DNA from 4 places in the Alteromonas sp. ABH2_165 genome. Region 4 is predicted to be linked to each of the others. Evidence: predicted binding sites of a transcription regulator. Region 4 holds the regulator's gene; each other region holds the start of a gene.
The links. The regulator FNR, encoded in region 4, switches genes on or off when oxygen is low (the NO sensors DNR and NnrR bind a similar motif). The targets are predictions, from matches to a motif close to TTGATCTAGATCAA.
Positions count from the first base shown of each region.

Region 1: ccoG (cytochrome c oxidase accessory protein CcoG) is a predicted target of FNR. The motif match lies at 4,031-4,044, and genes of this name have one in related genera.
Region 2: fliK (flagellar hook-length control protein FliK) is a predicted target of FNR. The motif match lies at 2,097-2,110, and genes of this name have one in related genera.
Region 3: clpB (ATP-dependent chaperone ClpB) is a predicted target of FNR. The motif match lies at 3,010-3,023, and genes of this name have one in related genera.

Region 1 is NZ_JBSWWF010000006.1:152,307-158,228, forward strand. Features, by position in the region: gene mobA (molybdenum cofactor guanylyltransferase) at 1-123, shown strand, start outside; gene ACXAFQ_RS13060 (HD domain-containing protein) at 138-728, opposite strand; gene ACXAFQ_RS13065 (thiol:disulfide interchange protein DsbA/DsbL) at 800-1,429, opposite strand; gene ACXAFQ_RS13070 (serine/threonine protein kinase) at 1,550-2,557, opposite strand; gene ccoG (cytochrome c oxidase accessory protein CcoG) at 2,529-3,962, opposite strand; gene ACXAFQ_RS13080 (hypothetical protein) at 4,187-4,591, shown strand; gene ACXAFQ_RS13085 (DUF3299 domain-containing protein) at 4,733-5,293, shown strand; gene ACXAFQ_RS13090 (DUF3016 domain-containing protein) at 5,553-5,922, shown strand, end outside.
Region 2 is NZ_JBSWWF010000001.1:200,110-206,031, forward strand. Features, by position in the region: gene fliK (flagellar hook-length control protein FliK) at 1-2,023, opposite strand, end outside; gene ccmA (cytochrome c biogenesis heme-transporting ATPase CcmA) at 2,220-2,840, shown strand; gene ccmB (heme exporter protein CcmB) at 2,849-3,505, shown strand; gene ACXAFQ_RS00785 (heme ABC transporter permease) at 3,505-4,260, shown strand; gene ccmD (heme exporter protein CcmD) at 4,250-4,480, shown strand; gene ccmE (cytochrome c maturation protein CcmE) at 4,482-4,946, shown strand; gene ACXAFQ_RS00800 (heme lyase CcmF/NrfE family subunit) at 4,949-5,922, shown strand, end outside.
Region 3 is NZ_JBSWWF010000008.1:290,928-296,849, reverse strand. Features, by position in the region: gene prsT (XrtA/PEP-CTERM system TPR-repeat protein PrsT) at 1-218, shown strand, start outside; gene clpB (ATP-dependent chaperone ClpB) at 341-2,911, opposite strand; partial or broken gene ACXAFQ_RS16735 (benzaldehyde dehydrogenase) at 3,267-4,730, shown strand; gene ACXAFQ_RS16730 (NAD(P)-dependent alcohol dehydrogenase) at 4,742-5,863, shown strand.
Region 4 is NZ_JBSWWF010000009.1:113,774-119,695, reverse strand. Features, by position in the region: gene ACXAFQ_RS17285 (hypothetical protein) at 1-121, shown strand, start outside; gene ACXAFQ_RS17280 (glucosaminidase domain-containing protein) at 114-899, shown strand; gene ACXAFQ_RS17275 (DUF2987 domain-containing protein) at 905-1,534, shown strand; gene rssA (patatin-like phospholipase RssA) at 1,557-2,504, opposite strand; gene ttcA (tRNA 2-thiocytidine(32) synthetase TtcA) at 2,508-3,446, opposite strand; gene uspE (universal stress protein UspE) at 3,542-4,462, opposite strand; gene fnr (fumarate/nitrate reduction transcriptional regulator Fnr) at 4,564-5,301, opposite strand; gene ACXAFQ_RS17250 (sulfite exporter TauE/SafE family protein) at 5,331-5,922, opposite strand, start outside.

The DNA of each region.
Region 1 (5,922 bases), on a different contig from region 4:
TCGCTACGGGGCTTACTTCACTGTTTTAACGGCGAAGCGGTTGATTTACAGCGGTTCGGGAACGAACTTATGAATGTGAACGATCCCGACGACTGGGCAACAATTAACGAACTGACGAAATAAAAACGGGTAGCCGTTTACGCGGTCAGCCACCCCTTTGACACCGCCAAATCCAACTGTTCGTTCACATAGGCCCACAATTTAGGTGCACAATGCTCAAGATGGGCATTTCTGGCCAGAATTTTACTTTTCGCTACGTTGTGGCGAACCCAACTTCCACCTTCTGCTGCCATATTCTGGAACACCGGTAAAACCCGATCCATGGCTTTGGCAAATTTAGCATCTGCGGTTTCTGCCGCTTCGAACTCATGCCACAAAGCATGAAGATGTTTCCCCGGGGCGTCAGGCAGCAAGCCGAAAATGCGGTCTGCGGCAGCGAATTCTTTAGCTTCTTGCTCTGCATGGTCTGCCACTTCCGCAAAGGCAAATAGGTCACCGGCATCAATTTCCACCAGATCGTGGATCAGTATCATCTGCGTGACGCGCTGAATGTCTATCGCCTGCTCGGCATAAGGCGCTAACACGTTAGCCATTAACGCCACATGCCAGCTATGCTCTGCACTATTTTCCTGTCGATCGCCATCGCAAGGTAAACGTACCTGTCGCTTCACTGCCTTAAGTTGATCGAGTTCGCGGATGAAATTGGCAAAGGCCTGAATATCGCTCATTGCTATCTCCAAAAAATAAGCTCCAAATAAAAAACGCGCCATTCGGGCGCGTTTTTCAAATCATATTTGTGTTACTGCTGAGAAAGCCAAACAACCAAATCTCTAACGTCATCGAAAGTCATGCCTTGTACAAAGGTTGCCTTGTATTTACCGTTTACGATAAATGTTGGCGTACCGGTCACGTCTTTACGATATTGTTCCTGAATTTTCAGGTTTTTCTTCACCATATTGTCAACGGAGAAGTTAGATGTTTTCGCTAACTTATCGAACTCTTCCGGATCGACATCATTAACCACAAAGATGTTTTTCAGATCAGACATTCCACCTACTGTGGCACGTTGCTGATGAATGTAGTTAAAGATTGCACCGTTCAACTCATCTTCACGTTTTAGCACACGACCAATCATCATGGCGCGGGTGGCGTCATCCTGTACTGATTCGTCAGCACCAGGCATGAAGTTTACGTGGATCTTGGTAAACTTTACGTTTTCTGGCAGGGCTTTTTTGATTTCGGCTACCACTGGCTCGAAACGGAAGCAGTGACCGCACCAGAAGGAAGCGAACTCATAAACCGTAGGCTTTGACGTTGCCGGCTGGTCTAATACTTCGTAATGGGTTCCTTCTTTCCACTTAACGTCATCTGCGCAAGCCTGCAGAGGAAGCAGCAGGGCAGTCAACAGAAATAAAGCAATTTTTTTCATCGGTTAACAATCCATAATACAAAATCAAAAAAAGAGTACCACAGTGATCCCGTGTCGACTAGCGTTCACGACAAGATGTCGCAAACGCGAGTTAACAGCAAGTTTGGGCTTAAGTCTGGATTAATAACCCAGTTTTAGCGGAGGCTCGTGGAGCGCTGCCAATTGTTCTTTAAGCGCAAGGATCTGCCCTTCCCAGTATTTGTCTTCGGCAAACCAGGGAAACGCCCGCGGAAATGCCGGGTCTTCCCAGCGTTGAGACAACCAAGCCATATAATGCACCATACGCATGGCACGAAGCGGCTCAATCAGCGCAAGTTGGTTGTTGTCGAAGCTGTGGAATTCTTCGTAAGCTTCTACCAGCACATCCAATTGCAGCAGTTGTTGTTGCCTGTCACCACACAGCATCATCCACAAATCCTGGATGGCTGGCCCCATACGACAATCATCTAAGTCCACAAACATGGGACCGTCTCGCCAGAGAATGTTTCCTGGGTGACAGTCGCCATGAAGGCGAATAAGCTTGGTTGCGCCATACCGCTTTTGGGTTTCTTTAATCAGCGGGTCAAGAATAGCAAAAAAGGCGGTCTCTAAATGGCCAGGCAATAGTCGGCTTGTGGTGAGGATTTCCCGGGGTTTATCGAGAAAATTCTGCAGATTAAGTTCGGGCCGAAATTGGAAAGGTTTAGCCTGCGCGACGCGATGCATGCGGCCGATGAAGCGTCCCATCCACTCAAGCTGATCGAGGTTATCAACCTCAAACTGGCGTCCACCGGCAGACGGAAATACAGCAAAACGGAATCCGCATGCATGGTGCAGGGTTTTCCCGTCGACTTCCATCGGCGCCACCAGTGGAATATCGGCATCGGCGATTTCTTTGGCGAAACTGTGTTCTTCAAGGATTTGTTCATCGCTCCAGCGGCTGGGGCGATAGAATTTTACCACCAGGCGCTGACCGTCATCGGCCTTGAACTGGTAAACCCGGTTTTCATAGCTGTTCAGCGCCAGCAAGCCAGATTCTGGGTAAATCCGGCAGCTTTCAAGGGCGTCTAATACGGTGTCAGGGCTTAAGCCCGCAAAGGCAAAATCGCCTTGTTCTTTACTATCTGTAGAGGAATTTTGTTGGTTCATCGACTTCCACAACATTGCCCTCAGCATCTTCGGTCCGGACATGGAAATAAATGTCTGTCACCGCCTCGCTAAGGTTCTTCGGAGAGGTTTCCAGAGATAGTGGCATACTGAAGACTTCTCCGCCACCAACAGTTACTGTGGTATCGGCTAAAATATTGTAGCTAGCTAAACCTTTCACCTCGATAGTGTAGGTATGGGTGTCCTGAGATTTGTTCAGAATTTTGATGGTGTAGACGTTTTCTACATTGCCCCGGCCGTTTTCCCGAAACAGGGAGTTGCGATCACGTATCAGGTCGACTTCTAATGGTGAGCGAGTGAGAATATCTGCCATGAGCAGGCCAATCATCACTAACAGTACCACGAAATAGCCAATCAGTTTGGGCCGCACAATATTTGTATGGCCTCCTGTAAGACGCTCTTCAGAGGTAAAACTAATCAGCCCTTTGGGGTAGTTCATTTTCTCCATGACGCCATTGCAGGCATCTACGCAGGCACCGCAGTTGATACATTCATATTGTAACCCATTGCGAATATCGATACCGGTAGGGCATACCTGTACACACAGGTTGCAGTCGATACAATCACCGAGCGCTTTGTCTGCTAATTCTTCATGTTTCAGTTTACGGGGGCGAGGTCCACGTTTCTCCCCTCGATTGTAATCGTAAGAAACCGTAAAGGTATCTTTATCGAACATGGCAGACTGAAAGCGGGCGTAAGGACACATGTGAGTACACATAATTTCCCGCATCCAACCGGCATTCCCATAGGTACAACCTGCGAAGAACAGAATTGAAAATACCGCCCAGAAACTGGCATTGAAGGTAAAAAAGTCGATAAACAATGCACCAATCGGTGTGAAGTAGCCCACAAAGGTGAGGGCGGTGAGCAGGGCAACAGAAAGCCAGGCAATGTGCTTGAGTGATTTGCGCCAGAACTTATCGAAGTCGAGAGGGCGTTCATCCAGCTTAATGCGCTTGTTACGGGGCCCTTCGATTTTTTCTTCAAACCACACATACATATAAACCCAGGTGGTTTGCGGGCACATAAATCCACACCAAACCCGCCCGGCGAAAGTGGTGACAAAAAACAGCGCGAATGCACCAACAATAAAAATATAAGCCAGTAACGTGAGATCTTGCGGCCACAGCGTGAGACCAAAAATGGTAAAACGCTGGTTCATAATATCCAACAAGATAGCCTGATGCCCGTCGTATTGAATCCAGGGGATGAGCGCAAAAAGACCAACAAAAACAAAGCCAAATAAGCGGCGGAACGTCTCGATAGGGCCCTTAACGGCACGAACATAAATTTGGCTGCGAGCCGATGGGCGTTTTTTATTACTGCCACCGGGCGGCTGATGCACTTTTACCGGAGAGACGTTTTTGACCTGAATTTGTTCGCTCATGAAGGCAACCTTACTGACACAGGTGTCTGTTATTTGCTGCCAGTATAGCAAGAGTAAATAAGCCAGACTTAATACAGATCAAGAAAAAAAGCGCATAACAGTCTGTTCCGGCTTATTAAAAACAATATTCAGGTATAAAACTCAAACTATTTAATTAGCTTTCAGGCGGTTATATTCTCAACAGGTTATCAGGTTAAATATAAAGCCGTGTCTCTGCTGTCTGAATGAGATTGGCTTTGCGATTACAGGGTCAGGTTAATCAGATGTGGCGTGGTTTTTTGGTGATTTCAGAGATAGCAGTACTGATCTTTGTGCTCCGTTTGCCAATGGTTCAGTATATTTTTAAAGATGCTCAGGCTGAAGTGAGCAGTTGGTACGAATATGTCGCCACATGGCAGGAACGCAAAGAGTTGGAATCTTTGCTATCGGTAACGGCACCCATGCGGGAACAACTTCGTCCGTTCCAACAGGATTATGTCGATGAAATCCTGCAAAGTCGCGATAGCATCATTTCTTTTCATCACACCTATTGCGTAACCGACGACATTAACCCCTTTATTAGTGGTGGCGAGTTGAGGCATTTTTGCGCCGCCATCGCGAGTACGGAACTGCTGTCTCACTCGCTTTGAATACCCGTAATTTTCATACAACAATCTAAAATTCACTTTTCATTTTTTCGTTAATCTCCCACGTCGTCCGATGACTAGCATGGTCTATTTTTTCAATTTGAGGCAGGCTAAAAAACACTCATATTGAAGACGGTTTTAACAGTGTTCTTTGGTCACTCGCGTTTATTTTGTAGTGTGTTAATGATTTATGGTTTTCTGCTGGCTTACCCGGCTGCGGCAGACAATAAAGAACCCCGAATCTTAGAATGGGAGTATCTTGTACCTCCTGAAGAATTGTTAGTGTTAAAAAATATGCCTGATTCAGTGCGTCAAGTTCAAGATGGCTCTGAGGATGATAAAATCAGTAGTCGTATTCAATCGGGTATCGCTGCACCAACCAACGATTATGAACGAGCGTTAGTATCGACCAATGGCGTTAAAAAACTCGATGGTCAATCAATTCGTATTCCCGGGTTTATGGTTCCACTGGATTTCACAGAATCAGGAAAAATTGTTAGTTTCTTCTTAGTGCCCTATTTTGGCGCCTGCATGCATCTGCCGCCACCTCCTCCCAACCAAATCATCTATGCGGAATACAAGCAGGGAGTAGATTGGACTTTTGATGCTGTCTGGCTTTCAGGTACCTTGCATTTAGCCTTGACAGAGAATGAACTTGCGACAGCTGTTTATTCGATGTCTGATGTTAGCGTTGCTACTTTTTGATATGAGTGCAGTTTAAAATATCTACTATCGTTCAGTGTCTGTTCATTTGAGTGTGGTATAAATAGGTTGCTGTGAAAAATCGAAAGCGAAGTTAGTTGCCAGTATAGTAAACGTATTGCCCGTTGCTGACACAATGGAACAAATTGGCAGCGAGAGGCTCTAAGTGATGTACGGAGGTAGTTTTACGAAGCTGCTCGTAGTGTTTCGTAATGGTATCGGGCAACACTGTGTATTGGTATTTCAATTGAGGAGTCATAAAATGAATTCTGTTTGGAAAATAATACTGGTTTCTTTGGCTGCAGGGAGCTCCCTTGCATCTACTCAGTCCAGTGCCGCAACTGCGGAAATAGTCTGGCAGAATCCAGAAAAGTACGCAGATGTAAGGCCGACGAATGAAAGTCGGGTTAAGTTTCGTGAACGCACTTTCGAGGCCCTCGATAAGTACGTGGGGGAACTCGCTGAAAAGCTGCCTGAGAAAGAAAAATTATCAATGACCGTCACCAATCTGGATCTTGCGGGGCAGGTATGGCCAAGCAGTTTCGTATTTGGCAACGCTACAGGCAGTGACGTTCGCATCATCAAGCGTGTGGACATTCCCCGAATTTCGTTTTCTTATTCACTCACTGATG
Region 2 (5,922 bases), on a different contig from region 4:
TGTGATGTTCAACGGTAAGGCCTTGACTCTCAAGTCTACGTAACAGGTAGGGCAAGGTATCGATAACCGAGGTGAGTAAAGCATCGGAAGAGGTGTAAATGCGCAATTCGATGGTGTCATTATTGATCTTGGTTTTGGCTAGTAACTCACCGGCGTCACCCACACTGAGTTTCATGGTTAGATGCCAAATACGTTGTTTTCCTCGTTCTGCTGTGTTGTCTCTGCTGTCTCTTTCTTCGGCTCGAATATGCAGCTCAGGCGGTGGCTGGTCTTCATTCGCAACAGGTAAAATATAAAACAGGCTATCCTGCCCCTGAAGCCGCGACTCAGCATTCTGCATTTTATGCTGCTGGTGGTTGGCAAGCAACGCCCGCACCTGTTCGAGCAGGTTTGACCGACTATCAAGTTGGGCAAAATCATTTGCCACTCGCCCAGCTTGCGGCGTAGACGTTGAGCCTCCTGATGCACTGACGGTTTTTCCTGAAACCGAGTCAGCTTTGTCGATGATGCGTGCTAGATCTGGTTGGGCGCGGGCGGCCCTACCAGCGAGGCTGATTTGCAGCAGGCTGACCAGTGCATTGATAAAACCCGATGCTGCAGGTTGACTAAGTAGCGCTGAAGGGGTGCTAGTCAGAGCCGGAGACTGAATCAATTGCCGAACCTGACTCTCGACGGTTTTTCCACTATCGCTGTTGGTCTGTTCAACATTCATTTGTGGTAAGCCAGCCGTGGCAGTTGATTTCGTTTCTGGTTGTAGCGCGAGAAGTTGATTTAGCAGATGCTTCGACACCGCTTTACTTTCAGCATGCATATCAAAACCCGGATTACGCAGCACATTAACAAGCTTTGTTAACGCTTCATTGGTTGAACCGGTTTGCGCCAGGAGTTGACGTGAAAGTTGTCGAACTTTATCCAATACAACAGGCACATCCTCTGCGGATATACCCAAAACAGGTGATAACTTATCCGCCAACTTCACAGAAGGCGACAGCGTATCTGATTTTGCTGATAACAAAGGTGATGGGTGTGTCGCAACGTTTTGCGTTGTCACATTATTTTGTATGGAAGAGAGCTTTCCTGTTTGTCGTGGTATTGAATTTTGGTTTGCAAGCTCGACTAATCTGTCATTACCTACAGGCTGAAGTTTAGGACTGTTTTTCGGCAAGGTAATGTTTAACATGGGTTTTAGCTCAGTGCCGCGGACCTCAAGTTGGTTACCACGAACTTGTACATTTACAATGTGCATAGATACCGGCGTGTTCAATTTCCCATTTGATGGTGATGGGGAAATGTTGAGGTTTTTCTGCAATGCAGTAGAAAGCGGTTGTTCAAGTGTTATCCCCGCGCTTGCGATCACTTTTGCAACGGCAAGTTTAACGCTTGGTGAGGATGACGGGACCGTAAATGATGCTTCTTTTTCTGGTAACGCAGTGGAGCTTAATGTCGCTTTCCATTGCTGCCCGCTGCTATTCTTAACTTGGTTTGCCAAAGAGCTGGGTGCCGACTCTGGTTGCAGTTTCAACGTCACTTTATCGCCTGACTTTAATTGGCTGGCAATACTGTCTGGCACAACGAGTTTTATGCCAGGATTGCCTGGCATCTGCAAATTCAGACTCACTGTACGATTTGCTATATTTTCAACTGTGCCTGTCAGTGAGAAACCAGACTTCGATTGCGACAGTGCTGCCAATGTCATGCCGTCAGCTAAAGCTGTTACCAAACGTTGCATATCAGCTTGGGTAAGGCGAGTAACTTGCTTAATCGGCAACATGTCGAATAACGTAATCTGCTTCTCACCACTTACAACGGTAGCGGCGGAATCAACAGTGACGCTGCTGGTTGGTGTTGATGTTAAAAGCGTTGAAGCAAGTAACTGGGGCGCAGATATCTGCATTTGTGTCTGCGATGTGCGTTGCAACGAAGCTGAACTGAGTTGAGACAGAATTTCAGGTTGTGATTTTACTACATCGGCAGAGAGCGATGCATTGGCAGCGGAAAAAAGTTGAGCTATCTGCAAGTTCATGACAGATTTATCGGCAACTATTTGAAAAATTCAAGCATTTTGTGATTTTCACCGATGTCAATGCTCCTTCAGGTTGAACTAAGTCATAAAAAGGTTTAATACGCCAATGGTTGGGATGTGATCCTTTTTGCCTATGCTAGAATGCTGGGTCGCAAACATCAAAAATAAACAGCGAATTATTTAAAAGAGGTGTTGGTTGTCAGGGTTAGTGGCCAGTGAACTAAGTTGCATTAAACGCGATAGAGTGTTGTTTGATAGATTGTCGTTCTCATTGCAGTCTGGTCAACTGGTGTATCTTCGTGGGCCCAACGGCACCGGTAAAACCAGTCTATTACGAATTCTCTGCGGGTTAAGTCAACCTGAAAGTGGCACTATTACTTGGCAGTCGCAGCCGTTAGGTGAGCTTTGGTTCAAGGATTTAATCTATGTTGGCCACAAGCCTGGCGTGAATGGTGCACTCTCCGCGATAGAAAATCTCGCTTTCTGGTGTCGTCAGCATCATGTTCCTGCTTCTCTTGACCACCTTTACCATGTGTTAGGCGAACTGGGGCTGGTAGGCATGGAAGATGTGCCGTGTAGAACATTATCAGCAGGGCAACAGCGACGAGTGGCATTGTCCCGCTTATGGCTCAAGCCTGGGAAAGTCTGGATCCTCGACGAACCCTTTACTGCCTTAGATGTGAAAGGCGTCGCGCAACTCGAAGATAAAATGAAATCACATGTAGACGCCGGTGGCGCAGTACTTACCACATCCCATCAGGCACTCAGTGAGCGAGCGGGCTCAGTGCGTTCCTTTGATTTGGAGTACCGGTTTTGAATAGCTTGATGGGTGGTGTATTTAAGCGAGATTTAGCGTTGGCTTTCAGGCAGAAGGCCGAGCTAGTGCAGCCCCTTATGTTTTTACTGATGGTGGTGACACTCTTCCCCCTTGGGGTTGGCCCCGGGCCTGATACCTTACAGCTAATTGGCCCGGGTGTTATTTGGATTGCAGCTATTCTTTCCTCCTTAATGGGAATGGAGAGATTATTCCGAGACGATTTTGCCGATGGTTCCCTAGAACAATTACAACTGTCTGGGCTGCCTCTCTATGCTGTTGCGGCAATGAAAGTGCTCTGTCACTGGCTGGTTACGTTTATTCCACTGCTTGTTTTATCGCCGCTATTGGCCATGTTCCTCAACCTCACAATGGATATGTATATCGCATTAGTGATTACACTTTTGTTAGGAACACCGCTTTTATCTTTGGTTGGCGCCATCGCCGTTGGGTTGACTGTAGGCATTCAACGGGGCGGTGTGCTGCTGGCTCTGTTGCTTATTCCGGTATTTATTCCTCTATTAATTTTTGCTACCTCAGCAGTGGATGCTGCGGCGCTACAGCTACCATACCGTGCGCAAATTGCTATTATTGGCGCTATGTTGTTGATTGCAATGGCACTGGCACCTGCCGCCATCGCATATTCTCTTAAAGTGAGTCAGAACTGATGTGGAAGTGGTTACATCCCTATGCAAAGCCTGAACGGGCTTATCAGCTTTGTAATACTCTGTTGCCGTGGTTTGCTCTGCCTGCTGTGGTATGCCTAGTGGTAGGTACAATTTGGGGGTTGGCATATGCACCTCAGGATTATCAGCAAGGTGATTCCTTTCGCATCATTTATATTCATGTACCAAGCGCCATGTTGTCCATGAGTACTTATGTGGCAATGGCAATAGCCGCGCTAGTGGGTATGGTGTGGCAATGGCGCACAGCCTATATGGCTATGATTGCCATGGCCCCTGTTGGCGCGGTGATGACTTTCATTGCACTGCTTACTGGGGCAGCCTGGGGTAAACCCATGTGGGGTGCGTGGTGGGTGTGGGATGCAAGACTCACTTCCGAGCTCATTTTATTGTTTCTCTATTTCGGCGTTATCGCTTTGTATTCTGCATTTGAAGACAAACAGCAGGCAGGCAAGGCGGCGGGCGTCATGGCACTGGTTGGTGTAGTGAATATCCCCATCATCCACTACTCGGTGGAATGGTGGAACACCCTGCATCAGGGCTCAACAATCACCAAATTCGATAAGCCGTCTATCGCTACCGAAATGTTATGGCCATTGTTACTCAATATATTTGGCTTTGCGCTATTTATTGCGTTGGTCACCACCATGCGTCTTAAAAATGAAATCATCCGGCGGGAAATGCACAGACCTTGGGTGCAATTGCTGGTAAAAGAGAAGGGGGCTGATGATGCAATTTGAGTCTTGGGCTGACTTCTGGGCCATGGGCGGATACGCCTTTTATGTTTGGCTCTCTTTTGGTATCGCATTGGGATCCATGGCCCTTATTACCATTTTCAGTGCAATTGAGCATAAGCGACTAATAAAGCAGGTAGTTACTGAGCAGCAACGAAAGCTACGCATTCAACGAGCTCAGCAGCAAGCGCGTAACGACACCACTGAACCTGACAGGAGTAATTAAGATGAATCCCCGCAGAAAGCAGCGATTATTGGTTGTCTCTCTTGTTGGTGCGCTTGTCATGGGCGCAGTAGGCTTGATGTTGTTCGCTCTGACAGACAGCATCGACTTGTTTTATACACCAACACAAATTGTGGATGGTCGCGAAGGGGTTAAACCTCAAGTCGGCCAACGTCTGCGGATCGGTGGTATGGTTGTACCGGGGTCTGTTAACCGTGATTCTGAAAGTCTCGCAGTAAGCTTTGACCTGGTTGATACCGGCCCGACTGTGACTGTGCGCTATCAGGGAATTTTGCCTGATCTGTTCCGTGAAGGGCAGGGGATTGTCGCCTCGGGCACGCTATTGGCGGGAAATGTGATTGAAGCTCACGAAGTTCTTGCTAAACATGACGAAGAATATATGCCGCCGGAACTGGCCGAGCAGATGAAAGGCATCAAACACGTGAAGCCTGCGAATAACGGAGGCTAATTATGGTTCCTGAGCTGGGTAATATTGCACTAACTCTGGCCCTGGTCAGTGCGATTCTGTTGGCGGTGTATCCGCTATGGGGTGCGCAAACTAATCATTCTTTTTTAATGGGAACCGCAAAGCCGTTGGCATTGGGCATGTTCCTGTTTACCGCTATGGCATTCATTGCACTTATCTATGCATTTGTTACTGATGATTTCAGTGTGGCCTACGTCGCGCAACATTCAAATAGTCAGCTTCCTGTTTACTACAAAGTCACTGCCGTGTGGGGAGGGCATGAAGGCTCGTTTCTGCTTTGGGTGTTAATGCTATCTATCTGGACCGTTGCAGTTGCATTGTTTAGTCGCGGTATACCCGATGAAATGGTGTCCCGGGTACTGTCAGTGCTCGGTTTAGTTGGCATCGGTTTCTATCTGTTCATGCTGCTTACTTCTAACCCTTTCGACAGCATGTTGCCTTTCTTTCCTGTTGATGGCCGTGACTTGAACCCGCTGTTGCAAGATTTTGGCATGATTATCCACCCACCTATGCTGTACATGGGGTACGTGGGGTTTTCGGTTTCTTTTGCATTTGCTATTTCAGCACTTATATCCGGACAAATGGATTCAACCTGGGCTCGCTGGTCTCGACCCTGGGTCATTGCTGCCTGGGGATTCCTCACCGTTGGTATTGCGCTGGGAAGTTGGTGGGCGTACTACGAATTAGGTTGGGGGGGCTGGTGGTTTTGGGACCCGGTAGAAAATGCCTCTTTCATGCCGTGGTTGGTAGGTACTGCACTGATGCATTCACTGGCAGTGACTGAAAAACGTAAAGTATTTAAATCCTGGACGGTGTTATTGGCGATTGCCGCATTCTCACTTAGCTTGCTGGGTACCTTCTTAGTTCGCTCTGGGGTGATTGTTTCCGTGCATTCGTTTGCCAGTGACCCATCGCGGGGCCTGTTTATTCTTGGCATCCTGGTGGTGTTATCAGGTTC
Region 3 (5,922 bases), on a different contig from region 4:
TACTCGCGCAAGAAGGAAAATACGCTGAGAGTCTGGAAATGCTTCGCCGCGCGTTTAGCCGTCATGCAACGAATCCGAAATTGCGCTATCACCTTGGCTATACCCTAACGAAAATGGGTCGCCAAGGGGAAGCTGCCGAACACCTTGAGTTAGCGGCAAATTCCGAATTCGACTTCAATGGTAAAACTGATGCCAAAAAAATGCTGGCGATAAACTAAAATAAAGCCGCTTTAATAAAAAGCCGTGGTACTTCTCAGTACCACGGCTTTTTTGTTTTTCGCGACACGCTAACCACGTTTGAGCGAACCAAAATTGCCTGGTTTACTCAGCCTAAGAACACTTAGACGATAATTAACTCATCATCCCGCACGTCGATGCGAATAGTCGACTCAGGCATTAACACACCAGACAATAACTGTTGCGCTAAAGGGTTCTCTATTTGCGTCTGAATAGCGCGCTTGAGTGGGCGTGCGCCATACACCGGGTCGAAACCGGCATCCGCCAATTTGTCCATGGCAGCACCAGACAATTCCAGTTTGTAACCTTTTTCGATTAAGCGCTGACGTAAGGAGGCAAGCTGGATTTTAGCTATCGATTTAATCTGCTCTTTGCCCAGCGGATGGAACACGACGAGATCATCCACCCGGTTAATGAATTCCGGTCTAAAATGCTGACTCACTACGCCCATCACACGCTGCTTCATTTCGTCGTATTGACTGACATCATGGGTGTCTTGAATGACATCAGAACCTAAGTTCGACGTCATGATGACAACGGTGTTCTTGAAGTCGACCGTACGTCCCTGCCCGTCGGTAAGGCGGCCATCATCCAGTACCTGAAGCAGAATGTTAAACACATCCGGATGGGCCTTTTCAACTTCATCCAGCAGGATCACAGAGTAAGGCTTACGTCTGACCGCTTCTGTCAGATAACCGCCTTCTTCATATCCTACATAACCCGGAGGCGCACCGACTAGTCGGGACACAGAGTGCTTCTCCATAAACTCGGACATATCAATGCGCACCAACGCTTCTTCGGTATCGAACAGAAAGCCAGCCAACGCTTTAGAAAGCTCTGTTTTACCGACACCCGTCGGGCCGAGGAACAGGAAAGAACCAATGGGTCGATTTGGATCGGCAAGACCGGCCCGAGACCTGCGGATCGCGTTTGAAACGGCACTTACCGCCTCAGCCTGGCCCACGACGCGGGTATGGAGAACATCTTCCATACGCAGCAGTTTGTCACGCTCACCCTCAAGCATTTTGGCTACTGGAATACCGGTCCAACGTGAAAGCACATCGGCTATTTCTACATCGGTCACTTTGTTTTTCAGCAACAGCGTTTCCCGCGTCTCATTCTCTGCCGCCTTTTCCAGCTTCATTTCAAGCTCGGGAATACGGCCATATTGCAATTCGGACATGCGGTTTAGATCAGAGGCACGGCGGGCAATTTCCAAATCCAGTTTTGCTTGCTCTAGTTCAGTCTTGATAGACTGCGTGCCCTGCATGGCGTCTTTTTCTTCACGCCATATTTTATCCAGATCGCCAAATTTGGTTTCTGCCTGCTCACGTTCCAACTCGATCATTTCAAGTCGTTTATGACTGGCGTCGTCGGTTTCTTTTGCCAGCGCCTGCTCTTCCAACTTAAGCTGAATAATACGACGTTCTAATCTGTCCATTTCTTCTGGCTTAGAGTCGATTTGCAAACGGATGCTTGAAGCCGCTTCATCAATCAAATCGATAGCTTTGTCAGGCAACTGACGGTCACTGATGTAACGATGCGACAACGTAGCCGCCGCGACAATGGCCGGATCGGTAATATCTACCGAGTGATGGAGTTCATAACGCTCTTTCAAACCACGCAGAATAGCAATGGTATCCTCAACACTTGGTTCGTCTACCAGTACCTTCTGGAAGCGACGCTCAAGCGCGGCATCCTTTTCGATATACTGACGGTATTCATCTAGCGTAGTGGCACCCACGCAGTGAAGTTCACCACGTGCCAGTGCGGGCTTGAGCATGTTACCCGCATCCATGGCCCCCTCGCCTTTGCCGGCGCCGACCATGGTGTGTAACTCGTCGATGAATAAGATCACCCGGCCTTCTTCTTTAGCGAGCTCATTGAGCACCGCTTTTAAGCGCTCTTCAAACTCACCACGGAATTTCGCTCCCGCCACCAGCGCGCCCATATCCAGCGATAGCACACGCTTGTCTTTAAGACCTTCGGGCACTTCACCGTTAATAATACGCTGTGCTAAGCCTTCAACAATGGCGGTTTTACCTACACCTGGTTCACCAATCAACACGGGGTTATTTTTGGTACGCCGCTGCAGAACCTGCACGGTGCGACGAATTTCATCATCACGGCCAATGACCGGATCGAGCTTGCCCTGCTCTGCCCGCTCTGTCAGATCAGTAGTGTATTTTTCCAGTGCTTGGCGTACATCTTCGGCATTCGGATCTGTCACTTTCTGACCACCACGCATTTTGTCGATAGCGCTTTCCAGCTGGTCACGGGTGATGTTTAAACTTCGCAACAATTCGCCAAGCTTGCCTTTATCGTCTAACGCTGCCAGTACAAAAATTTCTGACGTGATGTATTCATCTTTTCTCTGCTGTGCAATTTTGTCACACAGGTTTAGCAAAATGCCGTTTTCTTTGCTGAGCTGCACATCGCCGCCAATCCCTTCAACGCGGGGAAGACGCTCGATAGCTTCGGCCAAAGAAGAACGTAATGCATTCACATTTACGTGGGCCTGATCGAGAAGCGGGCGCACTGAGCCGCCTTGTTGATTCAGCATGGCTGTCATCAGGTGCACGGGCTCAATAAACTGATGATCACGACCCAGTGCCAATGACTGTGCGTCGGATATCGCTAATTGAAACTTACTGGTAAATCTATCTAATCGCATGAAAAGCCCCCTGCAAAAGTAGTGCTATTTAAATAGGTATCGCACACATGCTATTCAAGTTCATTACGCAAAAAATTAGTGATGAACCTTTCCATTCATTGATGTCAGTCAATCTTTTTAATGGGTCATTTCTATTTTTCTTTCCACTATCGAAAAATTTACAAACGGCTCTCGCGTTTCGCAAAAGGCGTTCAGGTTATGAACATGCCAGACATTCACATTGTTCACTAGCTGGACATATACGGTACCTATTGCCCAAAAACCGCGGCTGGCACAAGTGATGCTGTTAATAAGATGTACATCGACACCGATGAATAAATCACTGGCTCTGTGAGCCTAAACGAAAGAGGTTGTAATGACAGAATCATTCATTGCCAATGCGGTTTGGCAGGAAAAACTCTTTACCGGCAAATGGGTATCTGGTTCAGCCAAGCCGGTTTTTGTGACTGAACCTGCGTCTGGAAAAGAACTTGGACAAATCGCCATGGCGAGTCCAGAAGATGTGAGCCAAAGCTGTACTGCAGCGAAAAAAGCGTTCCCCGTCTGGTCTGCCACCCACTTTGAAGAGCGAGCTGCTGTATTGCGCAAAGCCGCTCAGGTGATGCAAGAGCACTTTAACGACATCACCGATGTGTTGATCCGCGAAAGTGGTTCAATTCGAGCAAAGGCCGAATTTGAAGTTTCACTCAGTATAAAAGTGCTGAACGAAAGCGCAGCCTTGCCTTCACAAAGTCAAGGAGAAGTCTTACCTGCCGCGCCGGGTAAAATTAGTATCGCCCGTCGTAAACCTTTAGGTGTGGTTGGCGTTATCTCGCCATTTAACTTTCCACTGTATCTGGCCATTCGTGCGGTTGCTCCGGCGCTTGCAGTGGGTAATGCGGTTGTACTTAAACCTGATCCCCGAACCGCCGTGTGCGGTGGCGTAACTATCGCTCGGGTGTTCGAATTAGCCGGGTTACCTGAAGGTATACTGCATATGTTACCAGGTGATGGCGCAGCCGGTGCCACATTAACCTAACACCCGGATGTGGCGATGATTCAGTTTACTGGCTCGACCAACGCGGGTAAAAACGTAGGCGAAGCTGCCAGCCGCCATCTCAAAAAAGTGTCGCTGGAGCTGGGAGGAAAGAACTCTCTGATTATTCTAGATGATGCCGACATCGATCTTGCTATCGCAAACGCGACCTGGGGCGCCTGGTTACACCAGGGGCAAATTTGTATGTCTACCGGCCGCATTCTTGTGCAGCGTAAAATTTATCAGGCGTTTGTCAGTAAGCTGGCAGAAAAAGCCAAGCAACTGCCAGTGGGAGATCCTGCCACCGAGCAGGTCGCACTGGGCCCAATCATTAATGAGCAACAGCGCGATAACATTAGCCGAATTCTCAAAGCGGCAGTAGAAGGTGGCGCCAAAATAGAAGCTGGCGGCGATTATTCCTGTTTGTTTTTCCAACCGACAGTGCTCAGCGGTGTGACGCCGGAAAGTCCGGCATTTAATGAAGAAATTTTTGGTCCGGTTGCCGTTGTTATTCCGTTCGATACTGACGAGGAAGCAGCGCAACTGGCGAATCAAACCGAGTATGGCTTATCAGCGGGCATCATCGCGACCAATGTGGGGCGGGCGCTCAACTTAAGTCAGCAACTCAACACGGGTCTGCTTCATATCAATGATCAGACTGTCAATGATGAGGTGGTTAATCCATTTGGTGGAACCGGGGCATCCGGCAACGGCACCAGTGTGGGCGGCGCTGCGAATTGGGAAGAATTCACCCAATGGCAATGGCTGACTATCCAATCTGAAGCCCCTCGTTATCCATTATAAGGAATAAGGTAATGTCTGAAATTACGCAAATTCGCGCGGCAGTGACTCGCGCCAAAGGCGCCCCTTTTGAATTAGAAGAGGCGAAAATCCGTGCACCGAAAGACGATGAAGTATTGGTTAAAATAGTGGCAACCGGTATGTGCCACACTGATATGATTGTGCGTGATCAATACTATCCCGTCCCTCTTCCTGCAGTTTTAGGCCACGAGGGTTCCGGGGTGATTACGGCGGTGGGCCCGCTGGTAAAAGACCTTGAGGTGGGCGACCACGTGGTACTCACTTTCGGTTACTGCACACATTGTAAACCCTGTAATCACGGTCATGCCACCTATTGCCAGGAATTCTATCCTCGCAACTTCAGTGGCGTAGGAACAGATGGCGAAACCGCTATTCAAGATGCCAATGGTAAACCGCTGCACGATCACTTCTTTGCCCAGTCGTCCTTTGCCACCTATGCACTGAGTTTGGAAAGTAACGCCATCAAGGTAAGTAAAGACGCCAAATTGGAGCTGCTAGGTCCGCTCGGTTGCGGTATTCAAACCGGTGCTGGTGCGGTAATTAATTCACTAAAAGTCACGCCGGGTAGCAGTTTTGTGTCTTATGGTTCAGGTGCGGTAGGCTTATCATCAGTAATGGCGGCACGGGTTGCCGGCGCCACCACGATTATTGCAACCGACGTGGTTGAATCCCGTCTTGAACTGGCAAAGGAACTGGGTGCAACCCATGTTATTAACAGTAAAGACGAAGACGTGATTGAACGGGTAAAAGAAATTACCGGTGGTGGCGCCGACTTTGCCCTTGAGTCAACCGGCCGCCCTGCGGTGTTAAGACAAGGGATTGATGCCCTGGGGCTGATGGGCACCATTGGTGTAGTCGGTGCGCCAGCATTAGGAACCGATGCTACCTTTGACGTAAATGATGTGCTGCTCGGCGGTAAATCGATTCGCGGTATCGTTGAAGGTGATTCCACCCCAAAAACCTTCATTCCACAACTTGTAGAATTGTTTAATCAAGGCCGCTTTCCCTTCGATAAATTAGTTAAATTCTACGAATTTGGCGATATCAATCAGGCTGCTGAAGATAGCGAAAAAGGCATAACCTTGAAGCCCATCATCAAAATCGGCGAACTGTAAACTTGCCGCCACAGGAAGGGGTGAAATCACTCCTTCCTGCTATCAATAGCCAACTGACA
Region 4 (5,922 bases):
TTTGGTGATCATGCCACTGTACTTCGTGGTAACCGGACTGCTTTACACAACCATTTTTGATACAGCAGAAGACCAACAGGCATTGACGGGTGATAGACAGGAGTCGACTTTCGATGCATAAAAGAGAAACCATGAATATTGTGTTAATTACCGTTGCCATTTTACTGGTTATCGTGATTAACGCCTGGATCATGTCGTCTAGAGAGCCTGATATTCTTGATATTCCTATCACCGAACAGGCCGATGAGCCTGTACCTGACTTCATAGATATCGAAAACGTACAGGAAAAGAAAGAAGCCTTTTTCAATTATCTTCGTCCTGAAGTAGAAAAGCAAAACGAGTACCTACTTTCGTTACGTCACTACATTCAAACTCTCCAGCGTCAAATTTCATTGGGCGAAACGTTAACTGAAGACGATCAAGAACGGGTTGCCTGGTTGGTTAATGAGTATAAAGTTGATGAAGATGCTGAAATTGATGATCAATTACAGACGCTCTTGCGTCGGGTTGATATATTACCGGTGTCGCTGGTACTGGCTCAGGCAGCGAATGAATCGGCTTGGGGAACCAGCCGTTTTGCACGCAAAGGTTATAATTTTTTTGGTCTCTGGTGTTTTCGTAAAGGCTGTGGATTTGTCCCGGCACGCCGTACTGAAGGGGCTGATCACGAGGTAGCCAAGTTCCCTAATTTATCAAAGGCTACCTATACCTACATGCGCAATATTAATCGTCACAATGCCTATAAAGAGCTGCGTACTATTCGAAGTACACTCAGATCGAATCAATTACCAGTGACAGGTGTCGCGTTAGCCGAAGGGCTGATGAATTACTCAGAGCGGGGCATAGCTTACGTAGAGGAGCTACAGGCTATGATTCGTTACAACAGGGATTACATGTAGTGAAAATGGTGTTGTCTGCAGCATTAGTGCTGCTCTTTGCAGGTAATGTTTACGCCGAAGTCATTCAGGTTGAATATAGTCGGTTTTATAGTCATGTTAAAAAGCTCGACGGCGAAGACACGCAAGCATTGCAGTTTGCATTTGGTTTTCAGCGTGTGGGTGAAGGGCGCTTGTGCGAAATAAATAACGCGAAGATTGTTACCGATAAACAGACACTGCCACTTGAGGTTTCTGAGGAATATCGTTTCACGGTACCATCGGAAAAAGTGTTAAAAATGGCTGAAGCCTTTGTCGAAATCGATTTGGCTGAGGCCGCCAATTTATGTGATATGTCTGTACAGCTTGAAACAAAGACCGCATATTTGAAGACGCGCTATAGCAAAGAAGAGTTGACGTATTTGCTTGAACAATACCGTTCTTTTTTCAATGAAATGGGCAGTTTCTTGTCTTTTATGATGCCAACTGTAGATGGACTAAATATCCAGTTCGCTGATGACAATATTAGTATGCCGGTGAAAGATGCACCGAACATCAATATGGGAACACAAATGCTGTCAGCCGAATGGATTGAGAGCAGTAAAGGATTAGTTCTGCCCGAAAAGCCGTTTCGAATTACGGCAAAAGCAACAAAATAAGCAGTATTAATAACGCCAAACCTTATTGTTCGGCGTTCTCAATATTATCAAGATCTTCTACTTCGATTTCTTTGCTTTCAATGACAAGCTGATACTTTATCTGCTCTGCAAGCCGGGCAACAGTTCGTTCGCCTTCCTGACACAACTCTTCTGCACGATGAAACTCCATCAATCCCACATCGGAAAGATAAGGTTCGATGAGAACATCGGGTGGATCGCCAGCGAGGCGTGAGCGGGTCACTCTTGCCTGTAAGATCTCAAGAGAACTGGTCATCACACCCAAAATACTTGGTGGCTGAGGCGCAGTCTCTTTCTCGTCGTGAGAAAACCACTGCTTCACCATGCTGGTACTTTTAGAGAAGAAATCATCATTTTTCTTCTGCAGTTTCTCATGTTCTTCGGCAGGCTTATCGAGCCGTTGTGGTTTAAAGTCTGCGTTCAGATTGACCGCGATAACAAAATCAGCGCCCAACTGTCGACAAAGATTTACTGGAACCGGATTCACTACAGCACCATCCACCAGCCAGCGATCCTGATAAGACACCGGACTGAACAAAGCCGGGATGGCACACGACGCCTGTACGCATTTATCTAACGGCCCTTGAGAGAACATAACCTCACGACCGGAATATAAATCCGTCGCGACACACGCGAACGGTTTTTGCATTTCTTCAAAGGTCGGGGCACAAAATTCGTCAGCGAGTTTGGTAAATACCTTTTCACCGCTGGCAATACCACCTTTTCGAATGCCAACTCCCATTAAGGCTAAAATCTGCCATTCAGTCAGCGAGCAAGCCCATTCTTTGAGTGGCTCTAGTTTACCACTGGCATAGGCCGCGCCCACATAGGCACCGATGGAGCATCCTGCAACCACATCAATCTTTACACCCAGCTTTTCCAGCGCTTGAATGATGCCAATGTGTGTCCATCCTCTGGCCGCGCCAGCACCCAGGGCAAGTCCTATTTTCATGTGTTAATCCGCCAGGTTGACAATTTGCACGTCTGAACGATTTTCTTCTGCCAGCTCGTCTTTAAATTCAGGCGCATCAAATGCGGTATCACCATCGGCAACAGGCGCACCTGTTGTCTGAATAGCTGCGAAATCATACAGGTTTTTATCGGCCAGGTGAGACGGCGCAACGTTCTGAATCGCCCTGAACATGGATTCAATTCTGCCAGGAAAACGTTTATTCCAGTCTTGAAGCATCATTTTAATGTTCTGTCTTTGTAGGTTTTCTTGCGAACCACAGAGATTACAGGGAATGATTGGGAATGATGCTGCGTCTGAGTATTTCTGAATGTCTTTTTCACTGCAATAGGCAAGAGGACGGATAACAATATGTTCGCCATTATCGCTAACAAGCTTCGGTGGCATGGCTTTGAGTTTTCCACCATGGAACATATTCAAAAACAAAGTTTCCAACATGTCGTCACGATGATGCCCCAATGCGATTTTGGTTGCGCCTAATTCTTTGGCAGTGCGATAGAGTATGCCACGGCGCAGCCGCGAGCACAGAGAACAGGTCGTTTTACCCTCAGGGATCTTATCTTTCACAATGGAGTAGGTGTCTTCTTCTACGATTTTATAATCGATGCCCAGTGATGCCAGGTATTCCGGTAAAACGTGCTCAGGAAAGCCGGGTTGCTTTTGGTCAAGATTCACCGCCACGATATCAAAGTGGATCGGCGCAATTTTTCGTAAAAAAAGGAGAATGTCTAACATGGTGTAGCTGTCTTTACCCCCTGACAGACACACCATGACTTTATCTCCGTCTTCAATCATCTTGAAGTCATCAATGGCTTTACCCACGTTACGACGCAAGCGCTTCTGCAACTTATTGAAATTGTACTTCTGTTTGCTTTCGGCGCTGTGGCTCGATGTACCGGATTCGGCTGATGTTAATTGATTCATGACACTTCAGAATTGACGATGGGAAAAATAAAAGTGGCATTATACAAAACGAAGGGCGCTGCCGCCATAGAGAGTCGTGCGGCAGCGTGAATACCTTACCTGATAGGCGAGACAAATCCGTCGGGCTTAATAGCGAGGACATCACAATTTAAGCTGTCGAGTACGTGTTCAGCCGTGTTGCCAATGAACGCTGCAGATAATCCGGTGCGGCCAACCGTGCCAATAACCACCAGCTCAGCATTTAACTGTTCACTGATGCGTGATACCGCTTTTTCTGGCAGGCCTTCAATAACGTGACAGTTGGCAATACCAATACCGTATTTTGCACTGTGGGCTTCCATTTCTTTAAGATGATGATCCCTAACGGAATTTTGATAGGTTTGGGCGTTAAAATCCGGGATTTCAATGGCAATATTCAACGGTGTAGACGGGTAAGCATTTGCCAAATGCACCTGACCACTTAGCATGTTGGCATAGTCGGTGGCGACAACCGTAATCTTGTTATTCAGTTCGGCATGTTCTTTATCTTCAGTACCTACATTGACTGCTGCAACCACAGTGCCATTTTCTGGCCACACATGGTCTTTTACCAGCAACACTGGGGTGGGGCACTTACGGAGTAAGTTCCAATCTGTGGGTGTGAAAATGACGGTGCTGAGTTCGTGATGCTGCCGGGTTGACTTAACTACAAGATCAATATTTTGTTCTACCGCAAAGCGAATAATGGCTTCGTATCTTTTGTCATTCCAGACGACAGACACTTTTACCGGGCATCCGTCATAGTGACTGAATGTATTTTCAGCCCATTGCTTGCGATCATTGGTTACCGCTTTTCGCATTGCCTCTCGCTCAGCGCGTGTGAGCATGGTGGTCATGTCGTAAGAAAAGTCATAAACAACCAGCAATGCATGGACTTCAGCACCGGTTTTATTTGCTATTTCAATGGCTCTTGAAAGGGCGGGCTGTTCGGATTTGTCCGGTTGGACAACGGCGAGAATGCGGTTGTAAGTGATCATGACGTCCCTCCTTAGTCTATGGACTGCGATACGGCTTACATCTTTAGTATAGTAAACCTCCCAGGAGAGACGTTGTTTCAGATCAATAGACTGTTCGGATATCAGTCAACGCAGGTAGTGGGGATATCCATAGAGTGTAAACGCTTATCCATGCCCTCAAAATCCAAAATGGTGATCAGCTTGCCGTCGACTTTTATGATCCCTTCTTTCTGGAAACGGGTTAGCAAGCGGCTGATGGTTTCTACCGTCAGGCCAAGATAATTACCAATTTCGTTTCTAGTCATACTTAGATTAAACTGGCGATGTGAGAAACCGCGCTCTTCAAAACGACCAGAAAGGTGAGCAATAAAGTAAATCAATCGCTCTTCTGCGGTGCGTTTATTCAATAACATCATCATTTGATGATCTTGCTTGATTTCAGCACTCATAAAGCGCATGACCTGGTTTCGCAACTTAGGAAACTGTTCTGACATCTTTTCCAGCGTGGCATAGGGAAGTTCACAAACCATGGCCGTTTCCAGCGCCTGGGTATAACTCTGATGCGTATCGTCGCGTAATCCATCGAAACCGATAATGTCACCCGGAAAGTGGAAACTAATAATTTGCTCTTCACCTTCTCTGTCGGTCACAAATGATTTGAAAGAGCCAGCACGTACAGCGTACAAGGACGTGAATTTATCACCCGCTTCAACCAAGGTGTCATGTTTATGAAGCGGCTTTTTTCGTTCAACGATATCGTCCAGCGATTCAATTTCAGTTTTGTTTAAAGCAACTGGAAGACATAAGTGACTAAAACTGCAGTTTTGACAGTGGATAGAGAAATCCGAACGCTTTTGCATGCTTACTTACCATTTTTACGTAACTGCTTTTAAAAACTACTGACTGCCCGCCATAAAATATAAAGCGCGTATATCAGCAGACTCAATGCGATTAGTTGCCGTACCATCGGCTGTCTGAACCCTTTTAGGACCCAGTTCGCTCCTGCCCAGGTGGCAAGTAACGCGGGAAGTGTACCTAATCCAAATCCCGCCATGATCACCGCGCCAGAAAAGGCTGTACCAGACGCTAATGCCCAGGTGAGAGTGGAATAAACCAGCCCACACGGTAACCACCCCCAAATCATACCATAAGGAATAGCGGAGAGAGGAGACCTGAAAGGTAAAAAACGTTTAGCGGTTGGCTGTATAGATTTCCATAAATGACTGCCTAGCTTCTCAATATGAGTAATGCCTCTCCACCAATTGCCAAGATAACACGCCATAGATAACAGCATGATTCCACTTAGAATAGCGAGGATCGGCCCCGATAATGGCAGGTACTTTTTGGCGATTTGCGCAACTGCCCCCGTAATTGCACCAGCCAGAATATAACTGGTAATGCGACCAAAGTTGTAGGCCAGTGCATAAGGAAAGCCATTGGCATTTCTGGGAATTGCGCCAGAAAGCGCAATTGAAACGCCA